One region of the Faecalicatena contorta genome, then DNA from elsewhere that is predicted to be linked to it. Evidence: predicted binding sites of a transcription regulator. Region 1 holds the regulator's gene; each other region holds the start of a gene.
The links. Region 1 encodes Rex, which represses fermentation and respiration genes when NADH is low (regulators of the CRP and FNR family bind a similar motif). Its sites were predicted from a motif close to ATTGTTAANTANTTAACAAT; they were not measured.
Positions count from the first base shown of each region.

Region 2: hypB (hydrogenase nickel incorporation protein HypB) is a predicted target of Rex. The motif match lies at 2,245-2,264, and genes of this name have one in related genera.
Region 3: MWG26_RS13005 (complex I 24 kDa subunit family protein) is a predicted target of Rex. The motif match lies at 2,818-2,837, and genes of this name have one in related genera.
Region 4: MWG26_RS03045 (oxidoreductase) is a predicted target of Rex. The motif match lies at 2,415-2,434, and genes of this name have one in related genera.

Region 1 covers NZ_BQNQ01000001.1:2,612,552-2,617,093, reverse strand. Annotated here, with positions in the region: gene abc-f (ribosomal protection-like ABC-F family protein) at 1-1,060, opposite strand, end outside; gene MWG26_RS11680 (redox-sensing transcriptional repressor Rex) at 1,313-1,957, shown strand; gene MWG26_RS11675 (NAD(P)H-hydrate dehydratase) at 2,151-3,656, shown strand; gene alr (alanine racemase) at 3,653-4,542, shown strand, end outside.
Region 2 covers NZ_BQNQ01000001.1:4,040,298-4,044,839, reverse strand. Annotated here, with positions in the region: gene MWG26_RS18025 (hypothetical protein) at 10-741, opposite strand; gene MWG26_RS18020 (ABC transporter ATP-binding protein) at 743-1,603, opposite strand; gene MWG26_RS18015 (GntR family transcriptional regulator) at 1,584-1,967, opposite strand; gene hypB (hydrogenase nickel incorporation protein HypB) at 2,303-2,983, shown strand; gene MWG26_RS18005 (FAD-dependent oxidoreductase) at 2,986-4,542, shown strand, end outside.
Region 3 covers NZ_BQNQ01000001.1:2,918,853-2,923,394, reverse strand. Annotated here, with positions in the region: gene MWG26_RS13020 (DUF6449 domain-containing protein) at 1-165, opposite strand, end outside; gene MWG26_RS13015 (ATP-binding cassette domain-containing protein) at 140-1,042, opposite strand; gene MWG26_RS13010 (GntR family transcriptional regulator) at 1,035-1,412, opposite strand; gene MWG26_RS13005 (complex I 24 kDa subunit family protein) at 2,903-3,376, shown strand; gene nuoF (NADH-quinone oxidoreductase subunit NuoF) at 3,381-4,542, shown strand, end outside.
Region 4 covers NZ_BQNQ01000001.1:680,075-684,616, reverse strand. Annotated here, with positions in the region: gene MWG26_RS03045 (oxidoreductase) at 337-2,385, opposite strand; gene MWG26_RS03040 (TetR/AcrR family transcriptional regulator) at 2,604-3,200, shown strand; tRNA gene MWG26_RS03035 (tRNA-Glu) at 3,306-3,377, opposite strand; gene MWG26_RS03030 (diacylglycerol/lipid kinase family protein) at 3,540-4,481, opposite strand.

The sequences.
Region 1 (4,542 bases):
CGCCGCGTCTGATATCAAAGCTGATATCCGTAAATAAGGTTTGACTGTCAAAACTCTTAGACAGCCCCTCCACTGAAAGCACGTCGTTGCCGCTCAGGCAAGAGGGTTCCAGAGAAAAATGAATCTCCTTCGCCGCCTCCTGGGGCTTATCGACCAGCGTCATCTTATCTAGCAGTTTTTCACGGCTTTCCGCGCGCTTGATAGACTTCTCACGGTTGAATGAACGGAGTTTTTCAATGACGGCCTCCTGATGCTTGATTTCCCTCTGCTGGTTCAGATATTCTTTCATCATGGCGTCCCGGATCTGTTGCTTTTTGTCCGCATAGGCCTTGTAGTTGCCGGCGTACATCCGGACAGTCCCATGTTCGATCTCCACCACTTTTGTAACCACCCTGTTTAAGAAGAAACGGTCGTGGGAGACGATAAATACAGCGCCCGGGTAGTTCAGCAGATAGGTCTCCAGCCAGGTGATGGAGTTCAAATCCAGATGGTTTGTTGGCTCATCCAGAAGCAGAATATCGGGTTTTGTGAGGAGCAATTTTCCCAGGGAAACTCTTGTTTTCTGGCCTCCGGAGAGGGTGTCCGTTTTTTTGTCAAAATCCTCCTCCTGGAAACCAAGTCCTTTGAGGACGCCTGTCAGCTCGCTTTCGTAAGCATAACCATTCTGTGCCTCAAACGATGACATCATGCGGTGATAGGTATCGAGCCTGCTCTGAAGGGCTTCACCGCTCAGAGACTTCAGTTCCTTTTCAATAGCACGGATTTGATTTTCCAACTCGATAATATCAGCCTTTGCTGTCTTTACTTCCTCATATATGGAGCGGCCGCCCTCGAGTTTCTGCTGCTGTGCAAGATATCCGAGAGTTTTCCCTTTTGTAACTACAATTTCACCGCTGTCGACTGGCTCTTCCTTTACGATCATCTTTAGAATGGTGGATTTTCCAGCCCCGTTTACTCCGACCAGAGCCGCTTTTTCCCTGTCTTCTATATGAAAAGAGCCGTCTCTGACAATGACCTGTCCACCGAAAGCTTTATTGAGATTATGGCATGCAAGTATCATAAGAAACCTCCTGTTGTCTTCTGTATCGGGCCTCCCAGTTGTACTTCAGCCGCCGAACCCCGCTTGTTGTCTTAAAAAATAAGCATTAATTTTCAGCTATGCTGAAAACCTGTCCGCGGGGCATGAGCTGCGGGATGCCTTTGAGTATACTTATTTCATTATAACGAAAATAGTTTAAAATACAACTAAAATTTGACTTTGCCCGTACAATTCTATATAATATGAAATAGATTAAGTTTGGAGGGGATAGCTGTGGAAGATAGAGAGATATCACGTGCGGTAATTGGACGGCTGCCCAGATATTACAGATATTTGGGAGAATTACTGGATGCAGGAGTAGAACGGATTTCATCAAATGACCTGAGCAAGAAGATGAGCGTCACTGCATCTCAGATTCGCCAGGATTTAAACAACTTCGGTGGCTTCGGCCAGCAGGGATATGGATACAATGTTAAGTATCTCTATACAGAGATCGGAAAGATTCTGGGACTGAACAGAAAACATAACGTAATCATAATAGGAGCGGGTAACCTGGGGCAGGCGCTTGCCAATTACGCGGCCTTTGAAAAGAGCGGTTTTATACTGCAGGGTATTTTTGATGTGAATCCAAGACTGGAAGGGGTAACAATACGAGGAATCCCGATCCGTATGATGGACGACCTGAGAGAATTTGTTGAAAATACGGACATAGAGATTGCCGCACTGACGATTCCAAAGTCAAAAGCGGTGGAAGTAGCCGATATGCTTGTTGAGAATGGTATCAAGGGCATATGGAATTTTGCGCACACTGATCTGCACCTGCCGGATGATGTGATCGTAGAAAGTGTACATTTGTCTGATAGTTTGATGAAACTGTCCTATAATATCAGCCGTTACAATGAAGAACATGATAATTGATTAATAATATAAAACGTGTAACAAAGGTGCTGCGCCTTCGTTGCACGTTATTTCGCTTATTAGGAAACGTGCGCCTATCAGATACAATCCCATTGGGGATACGCACAGTGGTATTAGAGGCAGATGCCAGTGCGGCCGCTGCGGACGCGGGTTTCACAAGCGAAACTCTATAAAAATAAAGGAGAGTGAGTATATGAGATATCTGCCTACCGGTGAATGGATGCAGAAAGCTGACAATTACACGATCCATGAGATCGGGATTCCCTCTATGGTGCTTATGGAGCGGGCTGCTCTGGCGGCAGTGGCCGTCATGGAGCAGGAAAAGATCAATACACACAGAACGCTGGTGGTCTGCGGCTCCGGCAACAACGGCGGCGACGGCTTTGCAGTTGCGCGCCTGTTAAAAGAAAAAGGCTGTGATGTTGAGGCCGCTTTCATCGGAAACGAAGAATCCAGGTCTCCTGACTGCATGCAGCAAATGAAAATCGCTGAAAATTGCGGTGTTCCTGTAGTAACAACAATCAGCAGGAAGGAATATACTGTTATAGTGGATGCCGTTTTCGGCGTGGGCCTGAACCGGGAAGTCTCGGGAGCATACGCGGCAAATATTAAAAAGATGAATGCGCTGCCGGGGCAGAAGGTTGCCATAGATATCCCTTCCGGCATCTGCTCAGCCACAGGAAAGGTACTAGGGACGGCATTTTCAGCCGATCTGACGGTTACTTTTGAGTGCGAAAAGCTGGGCTGTGTTTTACATCCAGGCTGCCAATATGCCGGAAAAACTGTTGCCGTATCCATCGGAATCAGCCGGAAGCTTTTTGAAAAAGAACCGGGTGTCTGCTACACATTTGAAAAATCGGACCTGCCGGAGCTGATCCCGCCCCGAAGGCCCAATTCACATAAAGGAACCTATGGGAAGATCCTGATGATTACCGGAAGCCGCGGTATGTCGGGCGCCGCATATCTGAGTGCGAAGGCCGCGTATAGATGCGGCGCGGGTCTGGTCCGGATTTATACACATGAAGATAACCGGGTGATATTGCAGCAGCTTTTACCGGAAGCGATTGTCAGCACTTATACTGAATATGAGGAAGAAGCCATTCGTGATCTCCTCGCATGGGCGGATGTGGTCTGCATTGGCTGCGGGCTGGGACAGAGCCGTGTTACGGAGAGTATCTTAACTCAGGTCGTGAAAGAGGTTCAGATTCCCTGCGTGATAGATGCAGATGGACTGAATATACTGGGGTGCCATCCGGAATTGCTTGAAGAGCGGGAGCGGCCCATTGTCCTGACCCCGCACTTGAAAGAAATGTCCGGCCTGCTGGGCTGTTCTGTTACAGAGCTGCAGGAAAAGCGTTTCGAGATGACCAGGTCTTTTACAGACAGAGCTGGTGTTGTTTGCGTCTTAAAGGATGCACGTACAATTGCGGCCAAGTGGGATCGTCAGATATTCGTCAATACTGCAGGAAACAGTTCCATGGCAAAGGCCGGGGCCGGAGACGTGCTCGCGGGAGTCATTGCAGGGCTGATGGCGCAGGGACTGAAGCCTTATGAGGCGGCTGTCTGCGGAGTATACCTGCACGCCTGCGCAGGAGACGAGGCCAAAGCCGCCAGGGGTTCCTACAGTGTGCTGGCAGAAGATTTAACGGCGGGAATCGGGGACTGCCTAAAAAGAACAGAGGAGAGTATGGAGCAATGAAACAGTTTAACAGGGTATTTGCCAGGGTAGACCTGGATGCCGTATCATATAATATGGAACAGATGAGGCGGCGGATTGGGGAAGGGGCGCAGATCATCGCCGTGATAAAGATGGATGGGTACGGCCATGGCGCCGTGCCGATTGCGGAAATGTTTGAAGAAAAGGATTACATATGGGGCTACGCCACCGCAAGCCTGGAGGAGGCTGCAGCTCTCCGGAAGGAAGGGATTAAAAAACCAATTCTCGTACTCGGCTGTATTTTCCCGGAGCAGTATGAGGAGATGATTCTTAAGGATATCCGTGCTACTGTTTATATGAAGGAGATGGCGGAAGGCATGTCAAAAGCCGCGGCAAAGCTCGGCAGAACAGCACATATACATATTAAAGTTGATACAGGGATGGGAAGGCTTGGATTCTTGCCCGGCCCGGAGAGTGTAAAGGCCATCCGGGAGATCGGCAGGCTGCCTAATATAGGGATCGAGGGAATGTATACGCATTTTGCCAAAGCCGATGAGACCGACAAGAGCTACACACATAAGCAGCACGAAAAGTTTGAATGGATGAAGAAGGCCCTGGAGGCGGAAGGAACTTCCATTACATATTATCATTGTGACAACAGCGCCGGGATTATCGACTTCCCGGACATGAAACATAATCTGGTCCGCGCGGGTATTTCCACATACGGAATGTACCCGTCAGGGGAGGTCTCGCGGGAAGCTGTGAGCCTCAAGCCAGCGCTTGAGCTGATCAGCCACGTTACTTTTGTGAAGGAAGTAGAAGCGGGGGCTTCCATCAGCTACGGCGGCACTTTCATTGCACCTAAGAAGATGAAAGTAGCTACAATTCCTGTCGGGTACGGTGACGGATACGCCAGAGGGCTTTCGAA
Region 2 (4,542 bases), 1.4 Mb from region 1:
AGAGGATGCTTATGCTTTAAGCTCTGTTCTGCGTATGACACAGTATGAACAGAGGTTTAAAATACACGCTGCCAGTACAAAGATAAATACAGGATACATAAAGTTTATTGTACCGTCGGTCATGAATCCAAAAGCCTTTAAGCCAAATGCGGCAATCCTGTCAGTTAAATCTTTTGGAAGTACAAATTTTATCAAAGCAGGTATGATTAAAATAATTGTGAGGCCGAGGGTAATCCCAGCATATACTGATATTTTTTTACCGATCTTGTTTATAATAAGGATTACCAGGTAAAACAGACAGCAGATAAGCATATATACGAAAAACAGCCAAACCCAGCCCAAAAAGTATGAATGCCCGTATCCGTACAGTCCGCCAAATAATGAGTGATAATCATGAAACCAGTGATGAAGCGCATTTCCCAGGATTGTATCAACCAGCGACATGATTCCCGAGATAAAAGCGAACAGGGAAAACGTGGATAGAAATATATATTTTCTGGTAAATCCATTCTGTATCAGCATTTTAAAATCTTCTTTAAACCCCAGGATCCCTAAGATACCCACATAGATAAAAGAATTAAACTCTAAGCCGTTCGTACCAATTTTGCCGCTGCTTCCGTTTGTAATATAAGAAAGGACAAAAACGGCCGCGACAACTGCATATTCAATTGCGTAGAAGATCCAAATATATTTAAACGATGTCATACATTCATAACGGATAACAGTGCCTAATTTTTTCATATCATCGGCCCCCTTTCTCTGTTAACTTTACGAATAGTTTTTGCAGGTTCATATTAGATATCTGTAAGTGACTGTTTTTAGGAAGCTGTTCTTTTTCGCCCAGTATATAAGCGAGTTTCAAATTACCAAGTTCATCGTATCCTATCACGTTTTTGTCTTTACAGTAGTCATCGACTTCACCGGCGAGGCCGGAAATACAGTACCCTTTATTCATCAGAGTTTCAACGGTTTCCTGCAGAAGCACTCTGCCCTTGTCGATTAGTACCACTTCTTCGATGATGTTTGCCACCTCTTCTATAAGATGGGTAGCTATAATAATCGTTCTCTGATAGTTTTCATAATCCTGCAGTAATAATTCATAAAACAACTCCCGGTGATTCGCGTCCAGACCCAGCACAGGCTCATCAAAAACCACATAAGGTACATGGAGGGAAAGGGCAATCGTAAGTTTAAAGATGGACTGATAACCTTTCGACAGTGCTTTGTATCTTTTATTAATATCAAGACCAAACTTTTCGGCAATCTGACGTGCCTGATCCAGGTCAAAACTATCATAAAAACGGTCTATCCACTTAAAATGTTCTATTACTTTCAGGCTGGTGTCGTATAAGTCCATCTCACTCATACAAAAAATCTTTTCGTGAACTTCCATGTTTTCTTTTGCACGGAGACCGTCAATCAGAATTTCCCCCTCATCAGCGAAGATGCGGTTGGAAATAATGTTAATTAATGTGGATTTGCCGGCTCCGTTTCTTCCTAAAAATCCGTAAATTTTACCATATTCAAAGGACAAAGAAACCCGATCCAGTGCGTTGACATTGTTGTATCGTTTTACGACATCCTTAATTTGAATTGCATTCATTCTCATACCCCTTTTCTACCAATGTGATAATTTCTTCTTTTGACATCTGCAGTTTGACAGCCTCGTTAATTAATGCCTCAATATACTGCGTGTAAAATTGATCCTGCCTTTTTCTGCGGATGTTTTTAACTGCGCCTGCTTTTACATACATTCCAAGACCTCTCCTTTTATAAATAATCTCTTCGTCTACCAGCATGTTCATTCCTTTGAGAACCGTATGTGGATTAATGTTCAAAAGTGCCGAGATTTCATTGGTTGAAGGAATCTTTGTTTCCTCTGGGAACACGCCTGTAAATATGGAATCTTCTAACTGTTCTGCAATTTGAACAAATATGGGTTTATCTATATTTGGATTTATGTTCAATAATATCACCACCTTATTAGTTAGTTACTTGAGTAACAAACTACCTTGCATCTTTAATATATACTAATAAGCAATTTCTGTCAATAGATTTTAAAAAAACTGAAAATACAAAAAGTACAGAGTAACTGCGAGTACAAAGGATAAAAAAAAGTGGCTGTGGTCATACCAGATTCCAAAGGCGTGAACCTAGGTGAATGTGCACTAAAATGAATGGGAATATGTTGCTTATTGCACAAAAATAAAGGGTATAATTGACATGTATTATATGGGATGATACAATGTTAAAAAGATAACAAATTGTGGTACAACCAATTATGAACGAAGGAGAGAAGAGAATGGGAGATTTCAGGGTTCTGGAAATTAAGCAGAGTGTTTTTGCGGATAATGAGAAACGGGCAACCCAATTGAGGAAAGAACTGAAGGAAAAAAAGGTGTTTTTGCTAAACCTGATGTCTTCACCGGGGTCCGGTAAGACGACTACACTTAGCAGGACGATTGAACAGCTGAAAAACGAATTAAAGATCGGAGTGATGGAGGCGGATATTGATTCTGATGTAGATGCAGAAACGATTTCTGAGCTTGGGGTTAAAGCAATCCAGCTCCATACAGGGGGGATGTGCCATCTGGATGCAGATATGACCCGACAGGGGCTGGAGGGCCTTGAGTGCGGCGAATTGGACCTTGTTGTACTTGAGAATGTGGGGAATCTTGTCTGTCCGGCAGAATTTGATACCGGAGCGGTGAAGAATGCCATGATTCTAAGCGTACCTGAGGGAGACGACAAACCGTTGAAATATCCGCTGATGTTTTCTATCTGCGACGTCGTTCTGATCAACAAGATAGATGTGCTTCCCTATTTTGATTTTGATATGGAACAATGCAGAAAGAACATTTTAAAGAGAAACCCGAATGCAATCATTATACCAATTTGTGCCCGCACCGGGGAGGGAACAGAGGCGTGGGCCGATTGGCTCAGGGAAGAAGTAAAGGCATGGCAGAAGGCGGAAAGGAGTTAGCAATGGCGGAAGAGAGAGCATTGATCTTAAAATTAGGTCAGAAGATAACGGACAGGATCGGCCACAAAGTGACCGTGGATGATCCAGAATACTGGGGGCTCGCCTGTGTTGTAACGGATGAGATGGCGGAAGTGGCTCTGGCGATGAAGGTAAGAAAGCCGGCCAGTGCACAGGAGATTGCGAAGAAATGCGGTAAACCGCTAAAGCGGACGGAAGAATTGCTGCAGGAGATGAGCGTGATCGGTCTGCTGGAGTATAACTGGGAAAATGCGGACCGCCATAAACAATACATACTGCCGATGTTCGTGCCTGGCTGTGCGGAATTCATGAACATGAATCTGGAGCAGGTGGAGAAACATCATGAGGTCGCCAGATTTTTTGAGCAGATGAGCCGGCTGCCGCTGGAAAAGGTAACCCCTATGGTGCCCCCGGGAGGCGCCGGAATTGGGATGCACGTCATTCCGGTTGAAAAGGCCATACCAACGGAACAGAAGTCCGTCAGTGTCGAACATATTTCCCACTGGGTACAGAAGTATAAAGGGAAATATGCGGTGGGCGCCTGTTCCTGCCGCCGTTCCCGCAGAATTCAGGGAGAAGGCTGCGGACACCTGGAGGATGATATGTGCATTGGGGTCGGAGATATGGCCGATTACATTGTAGAGACAGGGAAGGGCCGCTATATTGACGAAGCAGAGGTCATGGAGATTCTGCAGAGGGCGGAGGACAATGGCCTGGTGCACCAGATTACTAATATCGATGGGGAAGATAAGATCTTTGCAATCTGTAACTGCTGTGTCTGTTCCTGCTATGCGCTGCGTACCTCTCAGCTGTTTAACACGCCGAATATGTCCCGCTCCGCTTATATTGCCAGGGTGAATACCGAAAACTGTGTGGCATGCGGCCAGTGTGTGGAATATTGCCCGTCCGGTGCAGCCAGGCTGGGGCAGAAACTCTGTACAAAGAGCGGGCCGGTATCCTATCCGATGCAGGAACTGCCGGATGCGGTGAAGTGGGGGCCGGAGAAATGGAATGAAAATTACAGAGATGATAATCAGATGAACTGCTATGATACGGGGACAGCGCCGTGCAAGACGAACTGTCCGGCGCATATTGCCGTGCAGGGTTATATTAATATGGCTTCCCAGGGAAGGTATCTGGATGCACTTAAGCTGATTAAGAAAGAAAATCCATTCCCAGCAGTATGCGGAAGTATCTGCAACCGCCGCTGTGAAGATGCTTGCACCCGCGGGGAGATCGACCAGGCGGTGGCAATCGATGAGGTCAAGAAGTTTATTGCCATGCAGGAACTGAATGCAGAGTCCCGTTATATTCCGCCGATGGTCAATCAGATCGGGAAGCCATACCCGCAGAAGATCGCGGTTGTGGGCGCCGGACCGGCCGGGATGAGCTGCGCTTTTTTCCTGGCTCAGAAGGGGTATCCGGTGACCATCTTTGAAAAGCACAGACAGCCGGGAGGGATGCTGACTCATGGAATCCCAGGCTTCAGGCTGGAAAAAGAGGTGGTAGATGCGGAGATCTCGGTGCTGCATGAGATGGGA
Region 3 (4,542 bases), 310 kb from region 1:
CCCGCTGCCGTCTTTGTACCATGGCTGGTTCTTTATACTGTCGATTGAGAGAAGCGTATAAACCGGAAGGATGAGGAACAGCAGGACCGCGCTCAGGGCGGCAAGCCATCCCCGGCGCCTGATGTCGGATTCTATAAATTTAAAGTATGAGATTTTTGATGTCATAGCCGGCTACCTCCGTTTCGCTGATAAAGATTTCTTCTAAAGTTAATGGCAGTATTTCTGCAAATACAGGAGCCTTCGAATTAACACAGTTGAGAAGCGCTTCCTTTGTTCCCCTTGCTGTGATCAGCATCAGAGAACCGGATTTCTCGTACTGCAGGACCGTCAGTTCCTGAAGAAGCTGCTGTTCCCTGGCTTCGTCTGGAAGGACGCACTGGATCTTATGGACATGGTATTTCATCTGATCCAGATCCTGGGTGAGCAGAAGCTTCCCCTTATGCAGCAGCCCGATGCTGTCGCAGATATCCTCCAGCTCCCGGAGATTATGGGAGGCAATGACCGGAGTAAAATCCCGCTGCATCAGCTCTGCGGCAAACAGGCTCTTTACTGCCTGCCTCATGACCGGATCCAGTCCATCGAATGTCTCATCACAGAGCAGGTATTTTGTCCCAGTGCATAGGCCGAGCAGCAGGGATACCTGCTTTTTCATGCCCTTGGAAAATGTATTCAGTTTCCTGGTAAGTGTGATGTCCAGCTTTTCTGCGAGACTGTCAAATGCCTTGCTGTCAAACTGAGGATAGACCATCGCGTAGTAATCCCGCATGACCGCGGGTGTCGCATTGGGAAAAAAATAGGCAGAATCAGAGAGAAAGCAGATATTCTCTTTGGCCTCCCGATTCTCGTAGGCGGGCTGTCCGTCCACAAGAAGAGCCCCGTCATCTGGTTTCAGAATCCCCGAAATCAGGCGCAGAAGAGTACTTTTCCCTGCTCCATTACTGCCCACCAGTCCAAAGATCATCCCCTCGCTGATCGATGCGGTAACATGATCTATTGCATGGATATTCTGAAATGTTTTGTCTATATTTTTTAATTCAATCATGCAGAACCTCCTTTTGATAAAGCTGATCAATTATTTTACTGCATTCTTCACGGGTGACTCCCATCTCCATGCCATAGAAAATCAGTTTTTTTAAGTCTTCAAAAAATGCCAGCTTTTTCTGCTTTGCCAGCTGACCGCTGCCGGAAACAAAATTCCCCCGCCCCTTAACCGGATAAATATATCCCTGCTGTTCCAGCTGGGCAAAGGCCTTCTGGATCGTATTCGGATTAATGGACAGCTGTAATGCAAGGGCGCGAACGGAGGGCATCTGGTCGTCTGGTTTTAATACGCCTTTTAGAATGAGCATCTGGAAACGTTCGACAATCTGCTCATAGATGGGCGTCCTGCTTTGATAATCAATGTTTATCATGCGAACCTCCTGTATGGTTGGTGTGTGAAGTGTACTAATTCAACTAATACACTTAATATAACATATCAACTCAATAAAGTCAATCGGGATATAGTTAACGAGCTTTAGACCTCGTTGACGGACGGAGGACGCGAATGACGAGGTGAGTCCGGGAGCTGGCGGGGCAATGTCTGCTGGTGAAATGTCCTGACACTTCGCGAAGAAGCTGTAGAAGAAAACGGAACGGGAAGGGAGGTACATGCCGCATTTGGCCCGAATGCCGATGCATTCGCGCCGCAGGCGGCATCAGAATTTGCCTGGTAAGGCAAATTCTGCCCTCCCTTCCCGTTCCGTTTTCTTCAACAGCTTCTAATCGCTCGCTTTATGGACTTTTCACCAGCAGACATTGCCCCGCCAGCTCCCGGACTCACCTCGTCATTCGCTGTTGCATCCAAACGGTAGTTAAGAGCTCATTCCCCAGAGGGGCCCTCGTACGGTAGCAACGGATGGAACAGAATTGGTGATTCGTTTATATAAGTGTAAGTGTTAGATCGCCTTGTTACCCGTAAATATACTGGATTTAAAAGATTGTATGGTTCATTAATAAAAAAACATATGGAGTTACACACGATAATCGTTACTAAATAAATAGATTTCTTCAAAAACAGTCCCAAAGCTCCCATACATAAAAGCCTTAAAATCCATTTAATCAAGATGCATGTTACGCATAGCCAATTCCATCCGCCTCCCCGGCCTCCCTGTCATAAAGCTGGCTCATCCAATCGGCTGGAAAGCTCGCCAACCGGGTGGGATCCCGGACCAGGGCAGCGGATGTGGATTGGCTATGCGTATCTTTTCATCTTCAAGATGTGTATTGAATTATTTTGATACTGGAACCGTATCCCATCGCTTATGTACACCTACTGGGGACATAGAAGTCCCGCCAATTTAATACCATACGCTGCCCCCGTTTGAGGCCCCACCTTAGGAACGAGTCCTTTTCCTGCCGGTTGGATGCGCCAGCTCCATGAAGGGATAGCCGAAAGCCTCCCGGAGAACATCCATGTCCTTTCAAAAACGCTCAAAGCGGACCTTAGAAATTCTTGGTGGGAAACAGCCCGGAAAATGGAGAGATTTTTGGATTCCAAATCCAAAAATCAGATGACCCAGCGCGAGAAATCATCGGATTTCTCGTGATGTGTCAGTGGTGCTCCATTTTCAGGGCTGTTTCCCGCCTAGAATTTCTTAGGCCCGTGGTCGCATTTTTGAAAGGACATGGATGTTCTCCGGGAGGTTTTCGGCTATCCCTTTATGGAGCGCCCCCATCCGCGCCAAGGCTAAAGCTCGTCACTAAATCCCGATTTTATTGAGAAAAAGTGTATTTTCCTATTGCCTAAAATCCACATTTACCATATAATAAACAGTGATTGATAAAATTTTAACTATATCATACAAAAGTACAGTTTATAAGGATTTGAAAGCTTTATAAACGCAGTTTAAGGAGGTATCTCATGTTAGATCAGACCTACTATGACAAGGCAGATGAAATCATAGCGTCACATGGGGCGGAACAGGCATCACTGATTCCTATTATTCAGGACATTCAGACGGAATACCGTTATCTGCCGCCTGAGCTTTTGAGCTATGTGGCAGGGAAGCTAGGCATTAATGAGGCAAAGGCTTATAGTGTGGCAACATTTTATGAGAATTTTTCTTTTGAGCCAAAAGGAAAATACATCATCAAGGTATGTGATGGAACAGCCTGTCATGTGCGTAAATCGATTCCGATCCTGGAGCGTCTCTACAGCGAATTGGGCCTTTCCAGCGAAAAAGCAACAACAGATGATATGCTGTTTACTCTGGAAACGGTTTCCTGTCTCGGGGCCTGCGGGCTGGCGCCGGTGCTTACAGTGAATGATAAGGTATATCCGGCAATGACGCCGGATGCAGCAGCTGAATTAATTCGCGAGTTGAGAGGAGCTTAGAGATATGGAGAGAATTGAGAACAGAGAAGCTCTCGGGCTGGTACGTGAAGCTTCGAAAGCACAGATAGAAAACAGTAAATGCAGGGTGCTGATTTGTGCGGGGACAGGCTGTCTGGCAGGCGGTTCCGGTGACATTTACAGGAGAATGTGTGAGCTGGTCGATGAAAATCCGGATGTGGAAGTGCATTTTGGGGAAGAGATCGCACATGGGGATGGAGAACTTGGCATTAAGAAAAGCGGATGCCATGGATTCTGTGAGATGGGACCTCTGATGAGGATAGAGCCCCAGGGAATTCTGTATACAAAGGTACAGCTGGATGACTGCGATGAGATATTCCACAGAACGATTGAAAAAGGAGAGATCATCAGGCATCTTTTATTTAAACAGGATGGCATTGAGTACCAGAAACAGGACGAGATTCCATTTTATAAAAAGCAGACAAGAAATGTGCTGAAAAATTGCGGACATATTGATGCAGAGCATATCCAGGAGTATATTTCCACAGGCGGATACCAGGCTCTTGAAAAGGCACTGTTCAATATGAAGCCGGAGGAAGTAATTGAGGAAATTACAGAATCTAATCTGCGCGGACGCGGGGGCGGCGGCTTCCAGACCGGTTATAAATGGTCACAGGTGGCTAAACAGCAGGAAAAAGAACGTTATGTTGTCTGTAACGGTGACGAGGGAGACCCGGGCGCATTTATGGACCGAAGCATTATGGAGGGAGACCCGCATAAGATGATTGAAGGTATGATGATCGCTGCTTATGCTGTTGGCGCTTCCGAAGGCTATATATATGTGCGTGCCGAATATCCGCTGGCGATCAGCCGTCTGAAACTGGCGATCGCACAGGCAGAAGAATGCGGCCTGCTGGGAGATCACATTCTGGGTACTGATTTTTCCTTCCGTTTACATATTAACAGGGGAGCGGGAGCTTTCGTCTGCGGTGAGGGCAGTGCTCTTACAGCCTCAATAGAAGGGAACCGTGGCATGCCGCGTGTGAAGCCTCCAAGAACGGTAGAACAGGGCCTGTTTGCGAAACCGACCGTACTGAATAATGTAGAAACATTTGCAAATGTTCCCATGATTATCAACGAAGGCGCTGAATGGTTTAAAAGCATCGGACCGGAGAGCAGTCCTGGAACCAAGGCGTTTGCTCTCACTG
Region 4 (4,542 bases), 1.9 Mb from region 1:
TAAGCAGCAGTAAGAGGGTACGCACAAAATCTGCCGGCACTGTACACATTCACCGCCTACTCTGATGAGTAGACGGCTCAGGTGTACGGAAAAGTTGCTTCGGTAGCAACTTTTCTCCGGCAGATTTTATGCGTTCCCTCTAACTGCTGCTAAGCTCGCTTCATGCATACCAGACACATAGATGCTTCCGTCTGTCCCCGTCCCGTTTGGCCCCTGGCTGGCTCATCCTGTCAGAAGGAATTATGACCGTCTCCGACGGTATCTTAGGCCGGGTGTGGCGGATGTAGAATGACTGTGCAGTAGTGTTTATGCGGTTTTATATCTTTATTGACAGGTTTATATTGTCATTGCGGACTCGTAGGCTGCCCATATTGCGTCCATTACGTTGGTGGGCTGCTTGGCGTCTCCTATTAGGTGGACATTGTCTGTTTTGATTCTTTCATATAGGTTCTGATCCGGGGTATAACCGACGGATACTACTATGTGGTCGGCTGGGATTTCGTGTTTTACTTTCATTCCCTGCGGGCCGAGGGCGAACATGCGCTTTGCACGATTTGCAGAGTTCGGATAGTTCTTTTCTGTTTCACATACAACTGCAATACCTTCTTTGTAGCTCTCGACTACTGCGTTTTTGATTACTTTGACTTTGTAGTAGTCAAGCAGTTCCATTAACATGTTGTAGTTTGCCGCGGCAAGGCCGAAGGCGTTCAGGATGGTGTCGGCCATTTCTACTATGGTTACTTTTTTGCCTTCCCTGCCTAACATGTAGGCTATCTCGCATCCTGTCAGACCGCCTCCTACGATTAGAACGTTGTCGCCTTTTATGTCTGAGCTTCTGAGGGTTTCTATGGCATATGTGACGTTTTCGGCATCGAATCCCGGTGTGTCCAGTTTCCTTTCATTGGCTCCTGTTGCTACGAATATCTCGTCGTATCCTGCGGTCATTTCTGCTGTTGCTTCTGTATTCATATGTACATTAACTGGAAGGTCGCTCATTTGTTTTTTGTACCATTTCAGGAGATTTTTGTCATCGTCTTTAAAATCGGGAGTTGCTGCGGCTACAAAGACGCCGCCGAGTTCTCCTGTTTTTTCAAACAGATCTACTTCATGGCCGCGCAGTGCGCAGACTCGCGCTGCCTCCATGCCGCCCAGGCCGCCTCCGATTACCATGACTTTTTTCTTTGTCTCTGCCGGTTTTAATTCGTAGCTCTTTTCTCTTCCGCAGGCCGGGTTAACAGCACAGCTGATGTCTTTGCCCTGGAAGATTCTTCCCAGGCACCCCTGATGGCAGGATATACATGGGCGTACGTCATCCAGGCGCTCTTCATAGAACTTGCGGCCCAGCTCCGGGTCTGCCAGAAGCGGACGGCCCATACCCATGATGTCGATCCGACCCTCAGATATTGCTTTTTCGGCAAGTTCAGGATCATCAAAACGTCCTGCGCATACGACTGGTATATGGACTGCTTTTTTAACTGCCGCCACATCCTTTAGGTTACAGGCTTTTGGCATATACACCGGCGGATGCGGCCAAAACCAGGAATCATAGCTTCCGTTGTCGCAGTTGAGCATATCGTAACCATATTCCTCCAGCATTTTTGCAACTGTAACGCCTTCCTCCAGATCCCGGCCCATTTCTTCGAATTCTTCCCCCGGAAGTGCTCCCCGGTTGTAGTCCTTCACATAGCTGCGCACGCTGTAGCGCACGGATACAGGAAAATCTTTTCCGCACTTTTCTTTGATGGCCTCCACGATCTCTTTTGGGAATCTTAAACGGTTTTCCAGGCATCCGCCATACTCATCCGTACGCTTGTTGTAGAATCCGATTGCAAATTGATCCAGCAGATAGCCTTCATGGACAGCGTGGATTTCAACACCATCGCAGCCTGCCTGTTTCACCAGATACGCTGCCTGCGCAAAATTTTCTACGTATTTGTGAATCTCCTCTTTGGAGATTCCCCTGTTCTTTATGGTTGGATCCCATACATTCTGAATCGGCGCCGGCGCCGGAAGCATCTTCCAGTCCGTCTCGCTCTCAATATGCCCTGCTCTCCCCGTCATGGCCGTCAGCTGGACAAATACCTTGGAACCATACTTATGGACTCCGTCCGCCAGATATTTCATCGCAGGTACATATTCATCCGGAAAATTAACCGGGTTTTTTACCGGAATCGGTATAATCGGAACTAAACCCGTCACGATCAGTCCCGTGCCGCCTTTGGCACGTTCAATATAATAATCCGCGCCGTCCTTTGTATACGCTCCGGTCTTCTGATTCATCAGACGTGGTGAAAATACACCCATCGGCATCATGGCAATACGGTTTGGCACCTCTGTGTTTCCTACTTTAATCGGCGAAAATAAATGTTTGTACTTTGTAGACATAGACAACTCCTTTCAGCTTTTCAACAAGTTCTGTTAAAATTATAACACTTTATTTAATACAAATCTATTGACACAGAATACAATTCGCCGAATGATATTTTGTTAATTTTGACTATAATCGTACTACCGCCTTGTCAAAAAGGGAATACTCGTGTTATCCTAACAAAAGGGTTACACAACATAGACACGGCATGTATCATACCGAATTAGGGGGATTTATGAAGCCACAGACTAATCGCCAGAAACAGGCAATTGCAACAAAACATAAGATTTTCTCTTGTGCAGTATCTCTATTCGCAGAGAAGTCTTATGAAAACGTAACGGTCCAGGATATCTGTGATAAGGCAGAGGTATCCGTAGGCGCCTTTTATCATCATTTTAAAAGCAAGGAAAATATATTGGACGAGGGGTACCGTCTGTTTGACCAGCAGTCCGAAGAAGCCTGGAAGAACGGACACCCCGATTCTCCGCTGGAGGCCATCCATTTTCTTATCTCAGGGCAGGCCCGCTCGATGGAAGATATGGGTGCCATGGCCGCGCTCCAGTATTTTAAACATCAGCTGTCCAGCAAGGAAAAATATATCCTCAACAAGGACCGATTCTTTTATCAGACGATCTATCACGCCGTGCTGGAAGAGACTTCCGCCGGCACCCTTCTGGGAGATCCGGCCGCAATCACAGAAGACATCCTGGGAATTACCAGGGGAATGATCTATGACTGGTGTCTCCACGAGGGAGGATACGCCTTGTCTGAACGGACAAACCACGCACTGGATATGATTCTCAGCTATTACCAAAAACAGGGGACTAACTAAGGGGGAGAGCTGTTCGCAGCTCTCCCCCTTTAGTTTAAAAATATCTTCTTAATTTATGAGTGTATAACAAAAAAATCCATAGAATATTCTATGGATTTTCACTAATGACTCCAAGGGGAATCGAACCCCTGATTCCAGCGTGAGAGGCTAGCGTCTTAACCGCTTGACCATGGAGCCATGTCCTATATTGCTTTCACAAGCGAGTTTTATTATACTACACCATTTTCAAATATGCAAGCACTTTTTTAAATCTTTTGTCGATTTGCAAATTCCGCCGCTTAAATTGGATTGTGGGATATGAAACATCAAGCCTGGCAGGCATATAGCCCGCCAGGCTCTCTATGACTCCCTGCTGCCCTCAATTCTTCCCTTTACGGAAAGATGTTCAATACTTCTCTCCGCCACCATAATCCGAAGCCCCTGCTTCTTATTTCTAATCACTACATCATCATGTTCCCCGCCAAACTCTCCGTCCAATGTCCATGGAATCTCTTCCACGGATTCAAAACGAATATGTCCTGTGCGGAAGGAATACATATGCTTCGAATCAATCTGCTTGATTACTAGGGAAGCAATAATTTCGTTTAGCTCTATGGGGTTCTTTGGGGTCTTAATCAGCGTTACCTCAAATTCACCGTCGTCAAACACTACATCTTTGCCGATAATGCCCTTAAATCCACCCACAGACCTGGAGTTAGTCACCATGCCGAATACGAATTCATCCTCTAGGACTTCCTCGTTATATGTCACTTTAATATGGTAAGAAGGGATATTAAAAATACGCTTCGTGCCCTCCAGCACATAGGCCAGATGCCCCAGCACATTCTTCATACTCTGCTTTGTCTCGTAGGATACATCTGTAAATAAACCAAACGCGGCAATATAGACAAAGATATCATCATTAAAAATCCCCACATCGCATGGAAACGGAACCCCGTTAGCTGCAATATCCGCCGCCTCCAGCATATCTTTTGAGATATGCAGGCTGTTGGCAAAATCATTCGTAGTCCCTGCCGGGATATAGCCGACCGGCACCTGCCTATCCCTTTTGGACATTCCCGTCACCACCTCATCCAGCGTGCCGTCACCACCGCTGCAGACAACCAGATCGTAATCGCCCTCATAGCTTATGGTCTTAGACAGTGCATCGTGATAGCGCTGCGTCGGATATACCGTCACCTCGTATCCCCCCTTAACAAAAATGTCCAGTACGTCGGAAAGTTTCGGTTTTAACAGCCCCGTTCCGGCATTTGGATTGTAAATAAACAGCATTTTTTTCATAATACAGATCTCCTCCATCCTATGCAAACAGCAGATCAGCCATGACGCTGACCACAATTAT